3 regions of the Clostridium sp. genome follow, and region 2 is predicted to be linked to each of the others. Evidence: riboswitches for the same ligand, from Rfam matches in the RefSeq annotation. Region 2 holds a riboswitch; each other region holds the start of a gene.

Region 1 (8,451 bases), 3.0 Mb from region 2:
AAAATAATCTATTTTACCATCCAGCTGTCTGTATATCTCAGGTCCCGTAAAAATATAATGTGCCTCAGGATTATCTTTATTTTCAAATTGTCCAAGAGAAATGGAATCCGGTATTTTCTCCAGCAGTTCCCTGGATTTTTCTATAGCACCTCTCATTCCCTTTTCTTCCGGTGTATGGATTATTTCTGCCCCAAGAGCCTTCATGAGAACCTGTTTTTCAATTGAAAACTTTTCAGGAACCACAAAAATTACCCTATAACCTTTATTGAGTGCACCAAGTGCAATTCCAAGCCCTGTATTTCCCGCCGTAGCTTCTATTATAGAAGATCCTTTTTTCAATTTTCCCCTTTTTTCTGCCTGTTCTATCATATAACTTCCTATTCTGTCCTTTACACTACCTCCCGGATTGAAGTTCTCAAGTTTTGCAAATATATTTACACCATCTTTAAGTTTAAATCTATTTATTTTTAATACAGGAGTATTCCCTATCATTTCCTTTATATCATTGTAGAAATTCATTAAAATATACCTCCAAAATGTTTATTTCGATACTTCTATTGCATTATTTAAATCTTTTATAAGATCTTCTTTGCTTTCTATCCCAACTGATAATCTAACTAGATTATCCACGATTCCAACTTTTTGCCTTATTTCAGAAGGTATGGCTGCATGTGTCATTGTGGCAGGATGACATACCAAGGATTCAACTCCCCCGAGACTCTCACCAAAGGTTATCAATTTCAAGCTCTTAAAAAATGTGTTTATATTCACATCATTCTTCAGCACAAATGAAATTATTGCTCCATATCCACTGGCCTGAACTTTCTGAATACCATGACCTATATGATTTTCAAGTCCAGGGTAATATATCTTTTCAATAGATGGATTCTTGCTCAACAGCTCAGATATATATTCTGCATTTTGTTCATGTCTGTCCATTCTGACCGATAATGTCTTTATACCCCTTATTAAAAGCCAGCTGTCAAAAGGGTTTAATATTCCACCTGTAGAATTCTGTATAAAGTGGAGTCTTTCCGCCAGTTCCTGACTATTCACTACAGCAAGTCCAGCAACTAGATCACTGTGCCCTCCAAGATATTTAGTTGCACTGTGAATTACTATATCCGCCCCAAGTTCTATGGGCCTTTGAAGATATGGTGTCATAAAAGTATTATCTACAATTGTCAATATATTTTTTTTCTTTGCAAGTTCCGATATCTTTTTTATATCTGTTATTGTCATGAGAGGATTGGTCGGTGTCTCGATATAAATTGCCTTGACATCTTCTGTAATGCTGTTCTCAACAGCCTCGATATTACTTGTATCTACAAGTTCGAATTCCAGATTAAAATTTTTAAATATCTTGTCCAGTACCCTGTAAGTTCCACCATAGACGTTGTCAGATATAATTATTTTGTCTCCACTTTTAAATAACATCAATACCGCCGATATGGCGGCCATGCCGGAAGAAAAAGCAAATCCTGCATGTCCATTTTCAATATCGGCTATAAGTTTTTCAACAGCTTCTCTAGTTGGATTCCCAGTTCTTGAATACTCATACCCTTCGTTTTCACCTAATCCCTTTTGCTTGTACGTTGAGGTTTGATATATAGGCACACTAACTGCACCAGTATTTTTATCCCCATCTATTCCACCGTGTATTAATAAAGATTCAATATTCATTTTATTTCTCCTTTCGTATGCCTCTTGCCATAAATATTCCTGGTTCTGTGCACTCACCTTTACTTGAATATCCTTTGCATTTGAGTCCTGTACTCTTTACCTGCACATCTGAAAATCCAGCTTTTTCTGCCCATCCTCTTATAAGTGAATGAGAGAATCCCAACCACTCATCATGCATTTCAGTTCTTGCCCATTCCCCATTGTGTTCTTCAACATCACATATTACAAATACTCCATCTTTTTTGAGTACTCTGTACATTTCCCTTACGGCCTTCTCTGCATCTACTACATGATGCAGTGCCATATTTATAAAAACAGCATCAATTGATTCATCAAAGAGAGGCAAATCCGATATGCTTCCTTTTATAGGATATATATTTTTAATACCTTTTTCCAGAGTCTCATTATGAAGCTGCCTCAACATGTTTCTTGAATTATCGATAGAAAATACCAGCTTTGCATCTATAGAGAGTGCCTGAGATATAAAACCTGTTCCGCACCCTAGATCTGCACAGATCTTATCTTTTATATCAAATTGCGAAAGTGCTATATACTTTAATTTATCTTCAAAATACTCCTCTCTTATTACATTCCACTTATCTGCAATTGAATCAAAATATCCTACAGAATTCATAATTATTCCTCCCATAAATACTTTTATAATAAATTCTAATTTTACTTTCGGGATTTCGGATTCCAAAAAGTAAAAAATCTTCTGCCTCAATTCAGAGGCAGAAGATTACTTCCGCGGTTCCACTCTGTTTATCTCAAATAAAGGAAATAAATCCATTAAAATAAGACAACTCTTTTTTTGGTACAATCATACCTCAATGCTCTAACGGGCATACACGCTGAAGTCTACTAGGCTTCAATTCAGAGCTCAAAGATGCACTTCAATCATTATTGACTAAGATTTCCTTCCATCCATGGGAAATCCTCTCTAATAGGCAAATAATAATTTACTCTTCTCATCATTGCAATTCATTATTATCTCACTTAAATCAAATTTATAATACTACATATATAAAATTTAATCAAGTATAAATTTTACTTTCTTACGTTTATTTTATATTATACATAATCATCAAAAAATGTTACTACAATTTAAAATGGGACAACTTCGAGTTCAATTCATTTGAAAAATCCCTCAATTCATCAGAAAGATTTCTTATATGCCCAACATTCTGGCTTACTTCTGAAGTCGATGCATTTATTTCTTCAGAAGATGCGGATATTTCTTCAGTTGCAGAAACTACCAAATCCATAGATGAGGTTACAACATCCGCATTTTTGTGAACATCATCTATTTTATCCACATTCTTCTTAATTATTTCAGGTATTTTTTGTATAAAAGATGACACTTTATTTAAAGTATTTTTCGTCTCATTTATAGTCGCTATCTGAGATTCGGCAACAGTTCCGGATTCCTTCACACTATCTGCTGAGGTATTTATTGTAGAAATAAGATCGTCAATAAGACTGCGTATTTTACTAACAGAGTCCGACGTATCGTTTGACAATTTTTTAATCTGCTCGGACACTACTGAAAAGCCTCTGCCGGCTTCTCCTGCCCTTGCTGATTCTATTGATGCATTTAAAGACAATAAATTTATTTCATTTGATATATTTTCTATAACATTTACTATACCGGATATTTCATTTGACTTGCCAAGCAGTTTCTCAATTTTATCATTTATATCCTTTGATGAAGCTATGCTCTGTGAACTTTTATCTTCCAGGTCGGCAAGTACCTCTACAATTCTTGAATTCAAGCTTGTGGCAGATGCTGCCTCATCTTTCATAGCAACACTACTATTTCTAACTTCATCTATATTTTCTGATAAAAATTTAATACTATTAAAACTTTCCTGCATATCCTTAGCAGAATTATTTATAGCAGAAGATATTTGATCCATTGCCTCTTTTACATTATTTGAATTTTGGGATGCAATATCTGAAGATGAATTTATAGCTTCAACTTTATGATCCAGCACTTCAGTTATCTGCTTTATTTTCACAAGTATATCTCTGATATTTAGAGTCATCCTATTAAATATATTTCCTATATACCCCATTTCATCACTGTTTTTTACATCCACCTTAACCTGCATGTTTCCTTTAGATACCCATTCCATGGATTGTACTATATTTTGTAATGGTTCTATTTTTTTCTTCATAATACTCATTATAAAAAACATGGAAGCAGCCATCAAAACCAATGAAACTATAATTATAAACCTTAATATTTTATAAACGGGCTTATAAAAATCCGATTCATAACATCCTACATTTACATACCAGCCCCAGGGCTGAAAATAAGCTACGGCATCCATTTTTGCTCTTGTAGATTTTTCTCCCGGGTTTTTCCATTGAAAATGTATTATACCATTGTTTTTAGGATTATTTCCTTCATCAATTATTAGTTTTACAACGCTGTTACCACTTCCATCCTTAATATTTGAAATATTTTCACCTTCTTTAAAAGGGTGCATCATTTCCTTCCCGTTTTTATCAATGGCATACATGTATGCCTGTACATTCATTTCCAATTTTGAGTTCAAATTTCTTGTCTTACCATCCTTGCCTTTTGCATTCAGCATCTTTGTTCTAAAAAGTTCCTGTGCATCATTTCTGCTGATTTTACCGGCATCAACCTGATTTTCCAGGCTCTCCATCATAGCCAGTCCCATCTGTACCTTATTGTTGAGAGCTGTTTCTCCTAACTTTGTGAGGGCACTTTTGGAACTAAAAAATGCTATTGCAGATATAACAATAATTGAAAAGACTATCAGTGCAAAAAAAATCAGATATGATTTAAAAAAGCTTTTCTTAAGGCTGTCAGCATGTAAATCACCATTTTTGTTCATTTAATTTCCCCCTTTTTATGTCAATTTGATTTAACTTAGCATTTTAAAATACAAAAAACCAACAATTAAATTTAATTTAATTGTTGGCAGGTTGCACCACTAACTCCTAACTCCCTAGGTGCCCAAATTAAGGGAATTCATCATAGTTTCCAACTCATGTAGTAAACATTTACAAAATTGTTTTGACTGTCATGTAAAAGTTTACTATATAAGCTTATGAAAGTCAAATAAAAATTCATAATATTTTAATATTATCACTTAGTTTCCTAAAGCAATAAAAATGTATTATAATATAACTAAGTTTATGGAGATAACAAGAAGCAGAACGTCAATATATTTCGTCTAATATATGGAAAGGAGAATAACTTGGACAACGAATTGGAAAGATTGATGAATTCCTATGGTAATGATGTACTCCGAACAGCCTTCGTATATCTCAAGGATAGGCACTTAGCCGAAGATGTATTTCAGGAAGTATTTATAAAAGTCTACAAAAACTTTCACAAATTTAATGGACAAAGTAGTGAAAAAACCTGGATACTGGCTATAACCATAAATACCTGCAGGGATGTCCTCAGAAGTTCATGGATTAAACGGGTGCTGAGATTTCAGGACCCAGAATACGGAGTGCTGAATATAAGAGAAAATTCCATTGATATAGATAGTAAGGCAATTAAAAATATAGAATATGAGGATTTGTTAAAAAAGGTTATGGATTTACCTAAGAAATATAAGGAAGTTATACTTTTATATTATTATAATGAATTATCTACACCAGAGATAAGCCAGACTTTAAAAATACCGGAGGGAACTGTGAGAAGTAGACTTTACAGGGCAAGGGATTTATTAAAATATAATATAGGTGGTACTATTGAATATGAAGGATAATATAAAATTTTTTAGAGATATAGTTAATTCATCTTTGAAAGATATACATATGACAGATGAACTAAAACAAGAAACTTTAAGTAGATGTAAAAAGCAAAACAAAATGAGAATACGACCTGCTTATGTTGCCGGTATATGTGCTGCATTTATGGCTTTTGCCACTACAGGCTATAGCTATCTTTTTCCTGATAAAATAGATAAAAAATACAGTTTGAATATATCTGCCACAGAAAGGCAACTGGAAAACCTGGGGAATTTAATAAAGAATTCAATTATCAATCCGTCTTTGAATAATACTGCTTTAAAGGATGACAAGTATGCTTATAATAATAAAGAGAATACGCAAAATGCTGATAAAGCATCTAAAGACTTAAAAGATACTAAACATACTACTGATATAAATGACAAATCAAGTGCAGACACAAAAATTAATGATATATTGAATCCAGTAAATAACGTTCCTTCTGCAAAAGACAAAACAGAAAATAAGATAGCACCGAAGGATATTCAATCTGAGATTGTATCTACTGATTCTGAAGGCAAAAAACAAGCGGATGGAGATGTTTCTTCCAATCAGGCTTCTCTTGAAAAGAATACTTCTGAAGAGAACAATAACGTACAGAAAAACACTTCTGCTTCCATTTCATCAGTTTCTCCTCACCTTATGAATATGAATTCTGTTGAGAACAGCTTTGGTCATAAGGTTGCTAAACCATCTCATATACCTGATGGATTCAAGCTTGTAAATATAAATATACCTGATAATGACAATGAAAAATTTGTAAAAATGAATTATGCCTACAAAGATCAGCACTTTACTATACTGCAGGACAGGAATATCAATTTTAACAATAATGTTGGTGAAAAATTATATATAAATGGTGCTCAAGCCTATTCCTCCTGGGTTGAAAATTGCAGTGAATTAAGAGTGGCATTGAATAAGAACAATATACAATACGTAATTCAGGGAAATATTTCAAAAGAAACTTTAGTCAGCATAATGGAATCCATGGACTAGTTTGGGATTGTAAAGACTTGAAGTGCATTACATGCATTTCAAGTTTTTTATATTGACAAAAATTTTATTAGTGTTTATACTGTATATAATCAATTATATACAGTATGTGCGATCTTTTAAAAGGAGCAGCAATCATGAACATAATTATTTCCAATATATCAAAGGATCCAATATATGAACAAATTACAAGACAGATAAAAGATAATATTATAAAAGAAGTTCTATCAGAGGGTGAACTTCTTCCTTCTATAAGAAATCTTGCAAAAGAACTGAAAATAAGTGTAATAACTACAAAGAGAGCCTATGAGGAGCTGGAAAAAGAAGGATTCATTGAAACCGTGCCGGGAAAAGGTTCTTATGTATCATCACAGAACAGGGAATTCTTAAGAGAGAAAAAAATCAAATCCATTGAAGACAAACTTATTGAAGCCATAGAAGAGAGTAAAATAATAGGATTAAAAAAAGAACAATTAAAAGAAATGATTGATATTTTATACGACAATATATAAAGCAAGGGGGAAGATAATGAATAACATTCTGGAAATAAAAAATCTGAGTAAAACTTATGGAGGATTTATTCTCGACAATATAAGTTTTAATCTCCCAAGAGGATATATCATGGGACTTATAGGTCCAAATGGTGCTGGGAAAAGTACTACTATAAAGCTTATAATGAATCTTGTAAAGAAAAACTCAGGATCCATCAAGGTTTTTAATATGGACAACATAAGTCATGAGAGACAAATAAAACAGAAAATAGGCTTTGTATACGATGAAAACTGTTTTTATGACGACCTGACTTTAGTTGAAATGAAAAACATAATAAGGCGTTTTTATAAAGATTGGGACAATGATATTTTCAATAAATACATGGCCGATTTCAACCTTCCTGTAAGGGAAAAGATAAAACAACTTTCAAAGGGCATGAAAATGAAATATTCTCTTGCAATTGCACTTTCACATAATCCAGAACTCATAATAATGGATGAACCTACTTCAGGCCTTGATCCAGTATTCAGAAATGAAATGCTCGACATCCTATATTCAATAATACAGGATGAAAACAAGTCCGTATTGTTTTCCACCCATATAACCGCTGATTTGGAAAAAATAGCAGACTATATAACATTTCTAAATTCAGGCAAAATAGTTTTTTCAGATACCAAAGATAGCATTCTCGACAATTATAAAATTGTAAAAGGAAATAAAAGCCTGCTGACATCTGATATCAAAAACTATCTCATAAGTATAAAAGAAAACTCCTTTGGTTTTGAAGCACTTACAAAAAATATGGAGAGCATCAAAAATTTTTCTAAAGGAGAAGTACTTTTTGAAAAAGCAAGCCTGGACGATATCCTGGTATATACGGTAAATGGAGGTAAAAACAATGATTAATTTGATTTTAAAGGATATATTGATACAGAAAAAAACTTTTATAATAATTATACTTGTTTCATTATTAACAAGTATTAATTTCAAGGATGATCCCTCTCTCATGTTTGCATTTATATCCAATTTTTCCGCATATGCACTCGTAACTGGAACTTTCTATAAAGATGAAAAAGCAAATGTCATGCTTAACAGTCTTCCTATAAATAGAATTACCATAGTTATGTCAAAATATATATCCATATTGATATTCGGACTTTTGGGTATACTTTCAGCATTTATACTTCCAAACCTTATGCAATCCTTGTACATAATACAACTATCCGGCAAAATGACTTTAGAATATATATTGGGAAGTTTTGCAGGTGTCCTACTTTTAAGCTGTTCCGTCCTGCCAGTATACTTCAAATACGGTTATGCTGCCACAAGATATGCAGCTATAGGTCTATTTCTTGTCATATTCTTTGCATTCACCACCATTGGGAAAATACAAAACGTTAAACACATCACAAATTATTTAGGCAGTCTTCCAGATAACATAATTACTGCTGGTATTGTAATCACAATGTTTATCATATTTCTAGTATCCTTTTTTATATCTTATTC
Region 2 (8,451 bases):
ATCTCCCCAAGTCTTCCACCGCTTTTCCTCTGAAGTTCCAGTGCGTTTTCAAGCTGATCCTCCGTTATTTTACCGCTTTCAACAAGCCTTTCACCTATGGGGATTTTCTTTTTTTTATTTCCCACTTTAAGAAAATTATCCAGTCTGGATTTACCGATAAATTTTAAATAGACAAGTATATCTCCTATTCTGCCGCCGTTTTCCTCCTGGTATCTTATAGCTTTTTCAAGCTTTTCCCGGGTTATAATGTTATTTTCCAGCAGTTTTTCTCCAAGTCTTGAATATCTACTGTTATTTACAAAATTTTTAAGTTCATTCTCTGTTATAAACCCTTTTTTTACAAGTACTTCTCCAATTAGGCCTCCTTGTTTTTTTTGATATTCAAGTGCAATATCAAGTTCATCCCTGGTTATGTATCCCATCTTAAGTAGTCTGTTTCCAATTTTATTTAAATTGTTTTCCATTAAAATCACACCTCAATCCGTAACTTTAAATATTTTAAATCCATCAAATTCCTTGTATAAAATACACCAATCTTCACCGTGCTTGTACAAATTAGGATATACCCTGTTAAAAGAGTCAAGAGAACCTAAATTTGAATCAGGATCTGGAACCAATATATATTGGATACCGTATTTAACTGGATTTCTTAAATATTTATTAAAATTTAAACTGCTGCTTACAATAAGATTTCCGACATTATTAACATTCAATATTATTCCAGAAGTTAAAAATGAATCCATTATAACTTTATAATCAGAAAGATTGTTGTTTATACAATCTGAAATTTCATCATATTCATTACTTACAAGTACATAATGTTCTTCTACTCCGATTACGGGACTTGAAAGTGCTTTGGCTGCAAATACAGAGGAAGTTATAAGTGAAAATATAAAGATCCAGAAGACAGCAGGTCTAAAAAATTTTTTAACCTCATGCATTTCATATGGAATAAATGAAATTGTTATAGGAAGTGCATAAGAGAAAAAACGCAGCCACCCGTAGGAACTCCCTTTAACAAGCATCATAAAATGGAAAACTATCATGGATATAACAACTGCAAAAAGCATAAAAAAGTCACTTTTTAAAAATCTTTTCGTGGCAATTCTTTCAATAATGACACCCAATAAAGGTATAATAAACGGCAGAGACCTTATAGCCACATATTTTATTATGCCTAAAGTTGAACCGATAGGTTTTGAAAGCTGACTTTGAACTGTATTTGAATAAACTGAATTTAAAAAATAAAATGGATTTCCAGTAATAGACCAGTTTAAAAATATCCATATGAGAATTCCGTATGCTATAGGTGCATACAGGACAACTGCAGTTCCCTCTGAATAATAGTACCGTTCATGTTTTTTACTAGCTGGGATAAATTTCTTTTCATTTTTATTGAAAAATATATTTATGAGAACAGCAAGGCCAATTCCAGCTGCAAAGGGAATTGCCTCATACCTGCAAAAAAATGCGAAGGCAAGGGAAAATGCTATTTTTACAATGTATTCAGGACTCCCTTCGCTCATCCAAAGTGTCATATTTATAACTGAATAAATTGCAAACACAAAGAATATCTGTTCGCTCATTCCATTCATTCCATAAAAGAATATAAACGGGTTCAGTACATAAAGCAGTATTATAGGCAGTGAATATTTTTTCCCTATCCCGAATCTAGTAAATACTTTGAAAAGCATAACGGCATTAAATGCAGCAGACGCAGCGGTAACTATGCTTCCAGATATTCCACTGGATACAATAGGCCTCCAGATTTTTGAAAGTTCTACAAAGGGAAGCTGGAGCATACTCGGGAGTGGGTTCCAGACAAATCCTACAGATGCAAGCCTAAGAGGTTTTATGTAGAGTACGTAAAATGTATTTGCAGTCCTGCTGAAGGCATCATTCAAAAGTATGCCTTTAAAGTATCCAAGATAAATACCACCTGCAAGCTCTAATATAAATATTATTAAAAATGTTCTAAACGAGTCTTTTGAAGATAATTTTGGAAATATAACTTTGTTGTAGCTTTTTACCATAATTTTAAAAATCTCCTTGAATTATTTTCTCCATGTCCACAGTCGGTTTATATTGTAATTCCATAGTATAGAAGCACAAATTCCAGATAAGTTTGCAGTATTGTAGTTTACTTTAAATTTATAATTTAGAAATATCAGTACTGCAACATCTATAATTATTCCAATTATAGATACAGATATAAATTTAAAAGCCTCGTAAAATACTTTTTTACTTTTTTTATCTTTCCATGTAATGTTTCTGTTCAATGTAAAATTTCCTATCATGGCAGTCAGTGCAGACAGCGTTCCCGAAATAGTCACGGAAAGACCAAAGTATATCAAAATATTATATACTATCATATTTACAATGACACCAGAAAATCCTACAAGTGAAAAAGCAAATATTCTCCTATCATCACTGCTTGAGAGAACCAGCCTAAAAATATGTCTTAAATAGTTGAATTGCTCTTTAAAAGACATCTTTGATTTTCCATACTGTCTTTTTTCAAATTTGTACGGGATTTCTTTTATATTTTTGTAATTTCCACGTACAAGGATTTCTATAAGTATTTTCCATCCAATAGGATCCAGAGAAATACCATCAAGTATATTTTTATTAAAGGCAAAAAATCCTCCTGTGGGATCGGTTATACATCTGAGTTCTTTTAAAAAGAATTTTCCTATAAATAAGGCAGTGTGAGAAATAAGTTTTCTAAAAATATTAAGCCCATATTCATCTCCACCTGACAAGTGTCTGCTCGGAATTACAATGTCATAGCCATTTTTTAGGTATTTTACCATTCCCGGAATAATTTCTGGAGGATGCTGCATGTCTGAATCCATGACTACGATAAGTTTTCCAAGACTCATATTTATCCCTGAAACAACTGCAGTTGCAAGTCCTCTCTGGTTTTCTCTATGTAAATATTTTATATTTTTATATTTATGTATTAGTTTTTCTATATAGGTTACTGTGTCATCTGTACTGTCATCTACAAATATAACCTCGTAATCTAAAATGCCATAAATTACATGTTTTAGTCTATTTGCAATTTTTACAACATTTATTCCTTCATTAAAAGTAGGTATTACTATACTTACCATGAAACCACCCCACATAATTACATATAAAGCTGAAAAAAACAGCAGCCGACCTGACTTCAAAAGTCGGCCGGTTGCACTACTAGCTCACTATATAAAAAGTGCCCAAAATAATTATATAGATCAGCTTCCAACATAAACTATTTTTATAGTATAGTATATTTACAAATCTTAAAATATATTCCAGGAGGGCGAAAGATGATCTGTTGCAGAGATTGAATATGTATGGTATTATATAATTGTTTTCAAATGAATGGAGGGTTGCTTAAGAATGCGTATTAGATTCCGATTTACCTTATTTAACTAATTTAATAGTGGTTAAAGGCTCTGCTTATGTGTAGAGTAATCGGGATTGATCTGCCTATTTTTAAGAAAATCTTATTAATAATGATAGATGTTATATTATAATAGAAAGTTGTAGAAATATGCTCATGGAAGTTTAGTATGTTGATTTTCTGCGTATTTTTAAGACTGAACATATTTTCCGATTATTGGCACAGGCAGCAGTCCTGTGTTTTTTTATTTCAATAAAATGGAGGGATATATATGGAAGAAAGAGAAAAGGCGATAATAGCAGGTATAAATATTAAGGAAGAGGATAATTTTGAAAATTCCATGGAAGAACTGTCTAACCTGGCAGACGCATGCGGCATAGAAGTAGCAGGCAGAATCACCCAGAAGTTGAATCAAATAAACTCATCCCATTATCTTGGCAAGGGTAAAATTGATGAATTGTTGAAATTAATTGATGAAAAAAATGTAGATACTGTTATTTTTAATGATGAACTCACACCCTCACAAATTCGAAATCTTGAGGATATTCTAGACTGCAGGATAATAGACCGAACTTCCGTAATCCTGGATATTTTTGCCCTGAGGGCAAGGACACGAGAGGCACAGCTTCAGGTGGAAATAGCTAAACTACAGTATATGCTTCCTCGGTTAGCAGGTTCTGGCGAATCAATGGACCGACAGGGGGGAAGATCCGGACTTAAAAACAGGGGGGCTGGCGAGACAAAACTTGAACTTGACCACAGAAAAATAGAGAGCAGAATAAGTAGCTTGAACAAGGAACTGCAGACTCTTGTAAGTCAACGCCAGAATCAGCGGAAAAGACGTAAAAAAAAGGATATACCGGTGGTCGCATTGGTAGGATATACGAATGCAGGGAAATCAACCGTTATGAACGCCATGCTGGATTTGTTCAATTTTTCGTATGATAAGCAGGTATTTGAAAAAGATATGCTGTTTGCAACTTTGGAGACTTCTGTTAGAAGAATTGACCTGCCGGACAACAAATCATTCCTTCTTACGGATACAGTGGGATTTATAAGTAAATTGCCCCATTACCTCGTAAAAGCATTTCGCTCTACGTTGGAGGAAGTATCCGAGGCCGACATGCTGATTCATGTTGTCGATTATTCAAATCCCAATTATATTGAACATATGGATGTCACGAAAACAACTTTGAAGGAACTTGGGGCGGATGATATTCCGGTTGTCTATTGTTATAACAAGGTGGATATGCTGAATGATGATGTCCCTGAAAATGGAGAGAACAGCATATATATTTCGGCAAAGAAGAGAATAGGTATAGAGGATATGCTGAATGTTATTCGCAGCAAGATTTTCGGTGGATATGTTAATTGTAACATGATGATTCCATACGATAAAGGGAGCATGGTGTCATACTTAAATGAAAATGCAAATGTAAAGTCCACCAGATATAAGAGTGATGGCGTACTTGTATCTGTAGAATGTAAAGAATCCGACTACAAAAAATATAAAGAATATGTATGCGGTATTGATAATAATAATGTATAATTATCAGTAAAAAAAGTTGGAGGAATGTTTATTATGGGCTGCAGGGAAGTAAAAGTAAGATTAAAGAAAAATGTGACCAAAGAGGAATTTTGGAAAGCTACTTATAACAGCAATTCTAATCTGGGGATAAGACTTGTTCAAAACTTTGATGAGATGAAACAAGAGTATTTAAGTGGTAAAATATATGAACATGGGTCTCTTGGAGTAATAATACCTGTATCATACTATAATAGAAAGAATGAAACAATAGATGAAGATGTTATTGAATACGGGTATGTGAAGGATATGAAAGATATATGGGAAATAGTAGAATGAAATCAGTTAAAAGAGGTTGTGATCCACAGGATGACAGGTGGTTTTCAAAAGAAGCACTGCTGAGAATGCAAAAGGCGCAGGAAGAGATACAATGGCTTCTTGACAGAAATTATAACAGCCACTCTATTATAGAGATGGTTGGAAATCATTATCAGTTTTCTGCCAGGCAGAGAAATGCACTAATACGCTCTACAGCTTCAAGCAAAAAGATTGAAGCGAGAAGGGCAAAATGTATATTTCCAGATTTGACCAATACCGATTTAATATATATAGATGGATTCAACCTGATTATTACATTGGAAACAGCATTTTCAGGATCTCCCATTATACTATGCAGTGATGGTGCTGTGAGAGATCTGGCAGGACTTAGGGGAACTTATAGAATTATTGACAAAACAGGTTATGCAATGAATACAATAGGAAAAGAACTTGATGATGTGCATATCTCTCATGTGATATTTTTATTGGACAGAGGTGTCTCAAATTCAGGGCGATTAAGAAAATTCATACTGGAGAATTCCGAAAATTGGAATATCAATGTTGAAGTGAGGCTCATGGATTCTGTTGATTGCTTTCTATACAAAAAATACTGTGTAGTTACAAGTGATTCAATAATAATTGATGAATGTTACAGCTGGTATAACCTTGCGAGAAAAATTATACAGGATTATATTCCACATGCCAATATCATAAATTTGTGCGGAAGTTTTAAATGACATTTATGGCATATCTACTCTAATGTAACACATATAATATAAATAAGTATTAAGGGCGAGGTATTTGTAGATGTATTATATTGAAGTAGAGGAAGGTATAAAAATTCTGGTGGATGATCTGAATCCTCGTGGGAAAGATGTCATATTCCTTATTCATGGATGGCCTCTGAACCATAAAATGTTTGAATATCAGCTTGATTTGCTTCCTGAATATGGTTATAGGTGTATAAGTATTGATCTAAGGGGATTTGGAAGTTCAGATAAACCCTGGAAAGGATACTCTTATGACAGACTGTCTGATGACGTAAGGGTTATTATTGAAACACTTGAATTGAAAAACATAACTCTTGTAGGTTTCTCAATGGGAGCTGCAGTGGCAATCAGATATATGTCACGATACTATAGCTATAATGTATCAAAACTTGTACTGATGTCTCCAGCTGCACCATCTTTTACCAGACGCAAAGGATATCCTTATGGCATGGATGTCAATGGAGTTGAGGATTTAATCAGGCAGGCCCGTGAAAATAGACCTGAAATGATGGCTGGTATTGGAAAAATATTCTTTGCAGGAAATACAACGGACAATTTTATGAACTGGTTTCAGAATCTTGGCCTGGAGGCTTCAGGACATTCGACCATAGAAACTGCCAGATCACTTAAAGATGAGGATCTCAGATCTGAGATCAACAAGATTAATGTAACAACAGGTATATTCCATGGTAAAATGGACAAGATATGCCCATTTGAATTTGCAGAAGAATTGAACAGGGGTATAAAAAATTCTCAGCTTTATCCATTTGAATTCAGCGGACATGGAATTTTCCATGATGAACTGGGAAAGTTTAATTCCGAGCTCCTTAAATTTATAAAAGGCTGATATTATGCCAGTGGTGCAAACAGTCTGAGGATAGATTCCAGAATTTTTTTTAAGAAACTTCGTCTTTCCCAGACTTCCTTATGCACTTTTTTCGATACCATTTTGGTTTTAATGAAATCTCTATAAATTTCATTTATTGCAGGTGTATCATACATATAGGTTGCACATTCAAAATGTAGGAATAAACTTCTATAGTCCATATTTATTGTTCCAATTACAGCACATTCATCATCGGATACGAAATTTTTACTATGGATGAATCCAGGCATATACTCATATATTTCCACTCCGGAATCAAGCAGTTTGTCATAATGTGATCTTGTTAGAATCTGAATAATTTTTTTATCCGGGATATGGGGGGTTATTATTTTTACATCAACCCCTCTTTTGGCTGCCAGGGAAAGAGCCAAAATCATTTCGTAGCTTATTATCAAATAAGGAGTTGTAATATAGATATAATTTTTGGCGCTGTTTATTATATTTAAATATATATCCTCGGCTGTACTGTCGAGTCTTTCCGGTCCACTAGCATATGGAATTACTATACCTTCATTCAACATCATTTTTTGTGCCAATTTATATCTTTTGATGTCTTCCTTTTTATGAGTTATCGATTGCCACATTTTTAGAAACATCACTGTAAAACTATAAACGGCATCACCTTCTATGCATACGGCGGAATCCTTCCAGTAACCGTATTTTCTATACAGGTTTATGTATTCATCGCCAATATTGATTCCTCCATTGAAGGCAACTCTTCCGTCTACTATAACTAGTTTTCTGTGGTCTCTGTAGTTTAGCATAACATTTAAAATAAGTTTCATAGGGTTGAAAATCTTGAATTTTATATTGTTTTCTCTGAGTATTTTTCTAAATTTGGGAGGAAGAACAAATAGTGAGCCGATATAGTCGACTAAAATTCTGACTTCTACGCCGCTCCTGGATTTTTTCTTCAGTATTTCGAGAATTTTGTCCCACATTATGCCCTTTGAAATTATAAAATATTCAATGAAAATAAATTTTTGGGCACTTTTCAATTCCTTTATAAGTCTTTTATACATAAGTTCTCCCGAGGGAAAGTATTCAATTTTTGTATTTGTATAAGCAGGATATCCGCTGATGTTTTTTATAAGTCTTGTTTCATTGTATCGTGCTTTATTCTCGATTTTAATAGAATGCAACAGTGAAAAATCCTCTTTAGGAAATACTCCTTTCTCAAAACTTATTCTGTTGATCTTACTAAAATTACGTAGTATCCCAATTCTGGATACGATGTAAATAATTACGCCTATTACTGGGATCAGGAGTATCAATGCTATCCAGCTGATCTTGTAGGAAGTATTTTCGTCCTTGTAATTGAGATGAATTACTGCAATGGCACTTATAATTTCAAATGCTATGAAATAGTATATGAAGAATATATTAAATACATTATAAACAAGGGTTATGGCTATAAATTGAAATATTACCCAAAATGTAAAGACTATAAATTTAAGAATTGAAATAAATGATTTTCTTTCTCCCATAATAAACACCTGCCTTTACATTTTACTTTAGTTTATGATTTTCCCTTAAAAGAAGTGCCACAGTTCCTGCAAGTTAT
Region 3 (8,451 bases), 2.5 Mb from region 2:
TATTTTTATTTATTATATCATTAAAAATTGGATGTATGCAAGTAATCAGACTTTAAATCTAAGGACAGCACTTTTTAATAGATCCGAGCTTTCTTTAATATGAGAAGCTTGACCTTTTATTTCCTCTGATCTATTCCTTATTTTTAAAATCTTTTCTGCAACATTGTTAGTTCCATTTGCACCTTCAACATTCGCTTTTGAGATATCATTTATGGCTTCATTCACTGTTTTTATTGATGCTAAAAGTTTCTGGGATATAGTACTCAACTCTGATACCAGATTATTAATATAAATGGCATCTTTATCATAATTCTTTCCTACTGCAACAGTTTCCTCATAACTTTTAACTACCTTTGTCTCAATATATTCCAATGTTTGTTTTGATGCATTGGAAAGGTTATCTACGGCTTCAAATACTATATTAATAGTTTTTTGTATTTCCTTCACAGTTTCTTCAGAACTTTCTGCCAGCATTCTAATTTCCTCGGCAACTACAGAAAATCCTTTGCCCGCTTCTCCTGCTCTGGCGGATTCAATAGCAGCATTTAAAGCTAATAGATTGGTTTGGGAGGATATTTTCAGTATTGCATTTGATAAAGCCTTTATTTTTTCAACTTCCTTTGCTTTTTCCAGGGCATTGTCTACAACTTTCTTCATACGCAAACCCGTTTCATTTGCATCCATCTGGAGTCCCTCAGAACTATTTTTCAAAGCAACAGCTTTTCTGCTGATTTCCTCTGCAGACCTAGCCCCGTCTTGAGCTTTGTCTGCAATATATTCTGTTGCTTTTTGAAATTCAGAAGCTGATACATTGACCTCTTCAGTAGAAGATGAAGTTTCTTCCATTCCAGCAGACAGTTCTTCCACTGTAGCAGATATATCCTCAAGCTTGACTGTAAGATCTGCTACATCCTCATTTGATATTTTTATTGCTCTGTTTACATTTTCAGTTTCTTTTATTATAGTAGTAACGATGTCCTTCATAGAATTCTGCAGCGAATTAATTGCATTGCCTAATTGTCCAAATTCATCTTTTGAATCCACTTTGATTGGATCCATCAATAAATTCCCATCCGATATGGCTTTCAAGGACTTAATGCTATTATTTATTTGTGTTGCAATCATGTAAGAAAAAAATAGAGTAATCCCTATACTAATTACAAGACAGATTAAAAACATTACTGCCATAATGCACTTCCCCTGAAAATTCGCTGTTTTGCTTTTATCCAGCGCCTCGTCATTTATATTGCTCATTTTATTGTCTAACTTATTTTCCACATATCTGCAGGCTTCCATATAAACTTTCCCGTCTTCCAGCCTATCTTTTGCTATTTTTAATTTTCCTGTCTTCACAAGTTGAATTTGAGAATCAAAATGTGCATTTATAACATTAATATTTGGTATTTCCTCGTTTTCCACAATCACTGCTATATCCTGATAATCTCCGTAATAGCTTTCAAGCTCCTTCAAACTTTTATCTATGTTTTTTCGGCTTTCATCATATGATTCTAAATATTCTTCATTTCCATCACTGGCAATGTAACCGCGTACTCCCGTTTCCTCCCTGACCAGCTCAGTACTAATCTGTTTAACTAACTTGTCCATAGGAATAACATTATTTATAATTTTATTTTGGCTTGTTCCTATTTCATTAAAATTGTAATAGACAAAAAACATCATAACCAACATTACCACAAGTATACTTCCAAAACCAACGAGAAGTTTCACCCTTATTTTAGCATTTTTAAACAATATAATAACCTCCAAAATTCAGCAATTTAATATCTATTTTGCATCAATTAAATTCCGAGCTGTAATGATTTTATAATCCACCCATATATATTTCCCATCTGTAAGTTTATTGTTGAAGCTGCTTTTATCTGGATTTTGTCCATTGGCCAATATCCCCGCAAGATCAAAAATTGCCTTCCCCTGTCCTTCTGCATCGTTAAGTACTGTACCAAGTAAATATCCGTCCTTTTCCAAACTCACAGCACTACTGTTGGCATCGACTCCTACCACAGGCATATATTTTCCATTATTAAAATATCCTTCGTTTTTAAGTGCATCAATTGCACCTAGAGCCATGTCATCATTGTTAGAAATTACACAGTCAGTACTTATACCTCGAGAACCAAGAAGTTTTTCCATTTGCTTTTGAGATTTATCCCGTTCCCAGTCAGCGTAATATTCTCCGACTTGCTGTACCTTAAAGCCATTCTTTTTTAGAGTATCAACAGAATATTTTGTACGTTCTACTGAATCCAGATTGCCCGCTGGTCCCTTTATCATTACATATCTTATGATCCCATCCTTGGTAGGATTTCTTTTAAAATAGTCTGCAAGAATCTGACCCTGCATAGTTCCAGACTGCTGGCCCCTGGCTCCTATATAGTAAACCTTATCCCATTTGTTCATATCTTCTTCTGAAGGTTCAACATTAAAAAATACGACAGGAATATCTGCTTTTTTTGCTTTCTCTATAATCTCTCCAGCACTTTTTGTTTCAACAAGATTTACAACTAAAACTTTAACTTTGTCTTTAATTAAAGCATCTACTTTTTCATTTTCTGTTTTTTGTGAATTATCTGCATTCCATATTTCTAGCTCTGGTTTATTCGATTTATTTTCAGATAATTTATAAAGCTCATTGCGAACTTTTGTTCTCCATGCATCGTCAAATTTCCCTACTATTATTCCAATTTTGGTAATATTTGCCTCCTTTGAAGCAGAGGAACAACTGACAAGCAGGAAGCCATATGCAATAATCATTAGTATTTTAATACATAACTTCATTTTAATTCTCCTCCCTTAATTATATTTTTAACATACACTTATATAGATTTAATTAAATTCAGGTTAATATTTTTGGTGTAAAAATTAAAAAACCAATAATCAGTTTTTAAACTGATTATTGGCAGGTTGCACCACTAACTCCAAATTCTCAAGGCGCCCATATACAGAGAATTCTTCCTCATTTCCAATTTATACACGTTTATTATAAAATATTGGATAAAACTTTTTATTAGTATAATTATACAATTAAAAACTAAAAAAAGCAATAATAATGCAGAAATTAGCAACTTTTAGGGTTCATCTGTAGAAATTTTACACATGGTCTATTTTATTTTTATCTTTATGCCTGAAACACAGAAATAAACTTCATCCGCCTTTGCTGCAATCATTTGATTTACTGTACCTGCAATATCTCTGAAAACTCTTCCAAGAGGATATTCAGGGACCAAAGACATACCAACTTCATTTGTAACCATGATAAATGGAATCTCTTCTTTTTCTACAACCTTCATGAGTTTTTCTATTTCCTCTTCCACATATTTTTGAATGTCCTGTGCTTCCAATATTTTTATATTCATTTCATCATCACATTTTTCAAGTATGAGATTTGATACCATATTTGTTATACAATCCAAAAGCACACCCGATTTATCCTCAAGTAATTCAGGAAGCTTTATATTAAAGTTCTTATAGGCTTCCAGCGTTGTCCAATTTTTTGGTCTTCTTTCTATATGTTTTTTTATTCTGAGTTTCATTTCATCATCAAATGGAATTGCAGTCGCAATATACAAAATATTACCTTTAATATCTTCTGCAAGCCTTTCTGCATAGGAACTCTTCCCGCTCCTTGCTCCTCCTGTTATAAAAATCAATTTTCCCATAGTCCACTCCTCCATGAATTAAACAATCATCTGCTCCTGCCTTTCCTAAACATATGGGTAAAGCTCTTATCGTAGAGTAAACTTTTTGAATAATCACAATCTATGAAATCTCCGACCAATATCTGAGCACATTTTGTAATATCAGCTTTTTTTACTTTGTCACATATATCATCCAGGGTTCCCACTATTATTCTTTCATCTTTCCAGGAAGCTCTTTCCACTACTGCAACTGGCACACTTTTTTTATATCCTTTTTTAAGCTTTTCAACTACCCTGTCTATCATACCTATAGATAAAAATATGGCCATGGAAGCTCCAATAGATGCCAGCTTTTGTATATCTTCTTTTTCAGGTACAGAAGTTCTGCCTTCAATTCTCGTCAAAATTACAGTCTGACTTACCCCTGGGAGTGTAAATTCTCTTTTTATAGAGGCAGCTGCTGCAGTAAAAGAACTTACTCCTGGAATTATCTCATATTTTATATTCCTTTTGTACAGTTCATCCATCTGTTCCTTGATTGCACCGTATATACTTGGATCTCCCGTATGAAGCCTTGCTGTCAGTTTATTTTGGCATTCTGCTTTTTCAATTATATCAATTACTTCTTCCAGAGTCATTGAAGCCGAATTGTAGATTTTGGCTCCCTGCTTGCAAAAGTCCAGGTGTTCCCTGCTTACAAGAGAACCTGCATATATTACAACATCCGCATCCTTTATAATCTGCCTGCCTTTTACCGTAATCAAATCAACATCACCTGGGCCTGCTCCAATAAAATAAACCATTTAAAAGTTTTCTCCTTCCTTCTTATGTGCTATTATTACAGACATATATTCTTTTTCTTTAACTATCTCTTCTCTATTATGTATAACTTTCTGTCCTTCTCTTCCTGCTTTTTTTACACATACGTATTCAAATCCTTTTTCTTCAAGGCAATTTAATATTTCTTCCTCTCTTTTGTAAACTTTCATTATCACCACATTTTTTTCATCCTTTATTGCATCCAGCCTATCCCCCGGAATTATCAACAGAGGTTCATCGCCTATAACAAGAGGCTCTTTTGCAACACCCGCACATGCACAGAAGGATGTTATTCCTGGAATGGTCTCGGTCTCATATCCTTTCTTTTCAATATATTTCAGCAAATATATATAAGTACTGTATATCAACGGATCTCCGATAGTTAAGAAGGCCACATTTTTGCCTTCTCTGATTTTATTTTCAATAATTTGAAAAGCCTCGTATATTTTTCCCTCCTGTTCTGCTCCACCCATCGGGAAATGCTTTACTATTATCTCTGATCCTTTTTTTACAAATTGCCCGGCAATACCAAGAGCTATGCTTTTTCCGTCCTTCATCGAACTTGGTGCAACTATAACATCGCATTTTTCAATTACTTTTACTGCTTTCAAGGTAAGAAGTTCACTATCTCCCGGACCTACCCCTACTCCATACACCTTTGCCATACTCAATACCCCGCTTTCCCACCTACTTTAACATTTATTATTTCATAAATCATATCTATATTCAAGACAGTCACTTCAATTCATTCTTTACCAATGTAAAAAGATGGCTCAAACCTTTCAAGCCATCTTTGATACATACTATTCTAAGCTCCTTGTCTTTTTACAATGATTGCAGTACCCTGTCCTCCTCCAATGCATAAAGTAGCAAGACCCAATACTGCATTTCTCTTCTTCATTTCATAGAGAAGGGATACAAGAATCCTCGCCCCTGAAGCACCAACAGGATGACCTATGGCAATAGCACCTCCATTCACATTGACTTTGTTCATATCAAAGCCCAAATCTTTTGAAACAGCCAGTGCCTGAGCTGCAAATGCCTCATTTGCCTCTATCAAATCTATATCCTTAATCGACAGGTTTGCTTTTTCAAGAGCTTTTTTCACTGCACCTATGGGCCCTACTCCCATAATTGAAGGATCAACACCACAGGATGCATAGGATACAATAGATGCCACGGGACTTATTCCCATTGTGTCAGCTGCAGCCTTGCTTGCTACAACCAATGCAGCAGCACCATCATTTATCCCTGAGGCATTTGCAGCCGTTACAGTACCATCTTTTATAAACGCAGGTTTCAGGTTTGCGATTTTTCCAACAGTAACTCCCGCTCTTATAAACTCGTCTTTGTCAAAAACGATTTCTTCCTTTCTTGTTTTAACTGTTACGGGAACAATTTCCTCATCAAATTTCCCAAGTTTTTGGGCCTCTTCAGCCTTGTTCTGGCTCTTTACTGCAAATTCATCCTGCTCCTCCCTGGAAATATTCCACTGTTTGGCAACATTTTCAGCTGTCACACCCATGTGATACTCATTGAATATATCAAGAAGTGCATCACGTATCATAGAATCAACCAGCACACCGTCTCCCATACGATAGCCATATCTTGCCTTAGGCAGAAGAAAAGGAGCCTGCGACATATTTTCCGTTCCTCCAGCTACAACTATATCGTTATCTCCTGCAATGATTGTCTGTGCAGCCAGACTCACCGCCCTAAGTCCCGAGCCGCATACTTTATTAAGTGTCATTGAAGGGATTTCAACCGGCAGACCTGCCTTTATTGAACACTGTCTAGCTACATTCTGCCCAAGTCCTGCCTGAATAACACATCCCATCAGGACTTCATTGACATCATCCGGTTTTATTCCAGCCCTTTTCAGAGCCTCTTTTATAACAATAGCTCCTAATTCCGCTGCACCTACATCCTTCAAAGAGCCGCCGAATTTACCTACTGGAGTCCTCACTCCGCTGGCAATTACCACTTGCTTATTTCCCATATTTTTTTCTCCTTTCATAGTTATAGATATTTAATATTTTTGATTAAGCAATACAACTATAGGTTTCCTATAAATTTAAATATTTATAACAACTGCGAAGAATAAATTATTTTTTATATGATTACTCTATGAGCAGCTTGATGGTATTTGCATCTATTACATCTTCTCCACCTAATACGAGTAAATTCTTTATTACTTTATCTTTTAATAATTGTTTTTGTGTTTTTACATTGTCATTATTTACAAGTATTATATTTGAATTATTTTTTGCGGCAAGTAATGACCCTGCTATTGCACATTGGAAGTTTTTTCCCGAAGTTATTGTAAGTACATCTCTATTGAGGTTAAATTCATTCATTATTTGAACAGATGTTTTGTATTGATCATCTCCTGTCAATTTAGTTATATATGCATTTTCATATAATTCATGTATTTTATCCTCAATATCCGGAAATGCTATTTGAGTATCCCCAATAAAATAAACTTTATCAGGTTGTATATTCCTTACATATGCAGCAGCCTCAGCTGACAGAGTATTCCTATTGCTGATTAATATTGGATATTCCTTTATACAGGCTATACTCAACATTCCAAGAGAATTTTCAAAACTGTTTCCACTTGCAATTATTACCGGAGTGCCCTTTTTGACATTTAAATAGTCAGCAACTTTATAGTTTGTTTCATATCGATCTTTTCCTCCAAGTCTGACTATATCATATCCCTGTTCATTAAGATAATTAGATATTTCTACACTTACAGCAGCAACTCCGCCTAAAATATAAATTTTTTTATTTTTTCCCAGATTCGAAGAAATATAATCCAGCACTTCTCTGCTCTCATTAAGGGATTTGCCAACTAAAAGCAGCGGTGCATTACTTTTATAGGCTAATACAGAACCAGACAATGCATCTGGGAAAACAGCTGACGATGCCAACACTGCGGCACCAGGTTCTCTATTTTTAAACAATTCCTCAGCTATTAATACAGATGTTTCAACTCCATTGTTTCCATTCATCCTTTTTACTATAGTTTCTGATATTTTACCTCCACTACTATCACTATGTTTGTTTTTAGCGGCTGCACTCACACTTGCCGACTTCTCCGACTCTCCTGCTCCATTCACTGCTGTTACCTTGTAGTAATATGTCTTTCCGGATTCAAGGCCTATATTCTCATAGTTTGTTCCTGATGTACTTCCTACTTTAACATACTCTCCGACTTCACTGTCTGACCTGTATATATTGTAGCTGTCCGCTCCGGAAACATTGTCCCAGCTCAGTCCTATACTATTTTCATTCAATCCTGATGCCTGCAGTCCTGTCGGCACTTCCGGCAAAGCTGGTGTCGGAGTTTCATTGTGGGTCGCTGCACTCACTCCTGATGATTTTTCTGATTCTCCTGCTCCATTCACTGCCGTTATCTTGTAGTAATACATCTTTCTGGATTCAAGGCCGATATCCTCATAGCTAGTTCCTGATGTACTACCTATTTTGGAGTAACCTCCTGTTTCACTCTCAGATCTGTATATGTTGTAGCCTGTTGCTTCTGAAACATTGTTCCAACTGAGCTCTATCCTACTTTCATCTAGTCCTTCTGCATGCAGACCACTAGGTACTGTAGGTAATGCTGGCACTGGAATCTCGCTGTGAGTAGTAGCTTCTGCATTTGCCGACCTCTCCGATTCTCCTGCTCCATTAACTGCCGTTACCTTGTAGTAGTATGTCTTTCCGGATTCAAGGCCTGTATCTTCATAGCTAGTCCCTGATGTACTGCCTACTTTGGAATACTCTCCTGCTTCAGTCTCAGATCTGTATATATTGTAACTATCTGCTCCGGAAACATTGTTCCAGCTCAGTCTTATACTGCTCTCATCCAGTCCTGATGCCTGCAAACCTGTCGGCACTCCCGGCAAAGCTGGTGTCGGAGTTTCATTATGGGTCGCCGCACTTGCACTTGCTGACTTCTCAGACTCACCTG

The links. Region 2 has a riboswitch for cyclic di-GMP ahead of LKE46_RS17015 (glycosyltransferase). Riboswitches for the same ligand answer to the same signal wherever they lie in the genome.
Region 1: another riboswitch for cyclic di-GMP. It lies ahead of LKE46_RS02495 (methyl-accepting chemotaxis protein); the one in region 2 lies ahead of LKE46_RS17015 (glycosyltransferase).
Region 3: another riboswitch for cyclic di-GMP. It lies ahead of LKE46_RS04630 (galactose ABC transporter substrate-binding protein); the one in region 2 lies ahead of LKE46_RS17015 (glycosyltransferase).

What each region holds. Positions count from the first base shown of each region.
Region 1 is NZ_JAKVOI010000001.1:442,098-450,548, reverse strand. It holds gene cysK (cysteine synthase A) at 1-519, opposite strand, end outside; gene LKE46_RS02505 (bifunctional cystathionine gamma-lyase/homocysteine desulfhydrase) at 541-1,683, opposite strand; gene LKE46_RS02500 (class I SAM-dependent methyltransferase) at 1,685-2,317, opposite strand; gene LKE46_RS02495 (methyl-accepting chemotaxis protein) at 2,781-4,550, opposite strand; cyclic di-GMP riboswitch class II at 4,627-4,710, opposite strand; gene LKE46_RS02490 (sigma-70 family RNA polymerase sigma factor) at 4,917-5,438, shown strand; gene LKE46_RS02485 (DUF4367 domain-containing protein) at 5,428-6,456, shown strand; gene LKE46_RS02480 (GntR family transcriptional regulator) at 6,591-6,965, shown strand; gene LKE46_RS02475 (ABC transporter ATP-binding protein) at 6,982-7,851, shown strand; gene LKE46_RS02470 (ABC-2 transporter permease) at 7,844-8,451, shown strand, end outside.
Region 2 is NZ_JAKVOI010000001.1:3,430,847-3,439,297, forward strand. It holds gene LKE46_RS17005 (glycosyltransferase family 2 protein) at 1-464, opposite strand, end outside; gene LKE46_RS17010 (hypothetical protein) at 477-2,033, opposite strand; gene LKE46_RS17015 (glycosyltransferase) at 2,055-3,116, opposite strand; cyclic di-GMP riboswitch class II at 3,173-3,254, opposite strand; gene hflX (GTPase HflX) at 3,660-4,937, shown strand; gene LKE46_RS17025 (hypothetical protein) at 4,971-5,252, shown strand; gene LKE46_RS17030 (DUF434 domain-containing protein) at 5,234-5,968, shown strand; gene LKE46_RS17035 (alpha/beta fold hydrolase) at 6,039-6,848, shown strand; gene cls (cardiolipin synthase) at 6,851-8,374, opposite strand; gene LKE46_RS17045 (hypothetical protein) at 8,407-8,451, opposite strand, start outside.
Region 3 is NZ_JAKVOI010000001.1:902,976-911,426, reverse strand. It holds gene LKE46_RS04635 (methyl-accepting chemotaxis protein) at 46-1,752, opposite strand; gene LKE46_RS04630 (galactose ABC transporter substrate-binding protein) at 1,786-2,796, opposite strand; cyclic di-GMP riboswitch class II at 2,908-2,991, opposite strand; gene cobU (bifunctional adenosylcobinamide kinase/adenosylcobinamide-phosphate guanylyltransferase) at 3,120-3,677, opposite strand; gene cobM (precorrin-4 C(11)-methyltransferase) at 3,704-4,459, opposite strand; gene LKE46_RS04615 (cobalt-factor II C(20)-methyltransferase) at 4,460-5,140, opposite strand; gene LKE46_RS04610 (acetyl-CoA C-acetyltransferase) at 5,284-6,474, opposite strand; gene LKE46_RS04605 (fibronectin type III domain-containing protein) at 6,596-8,451, opposite strand, start outside.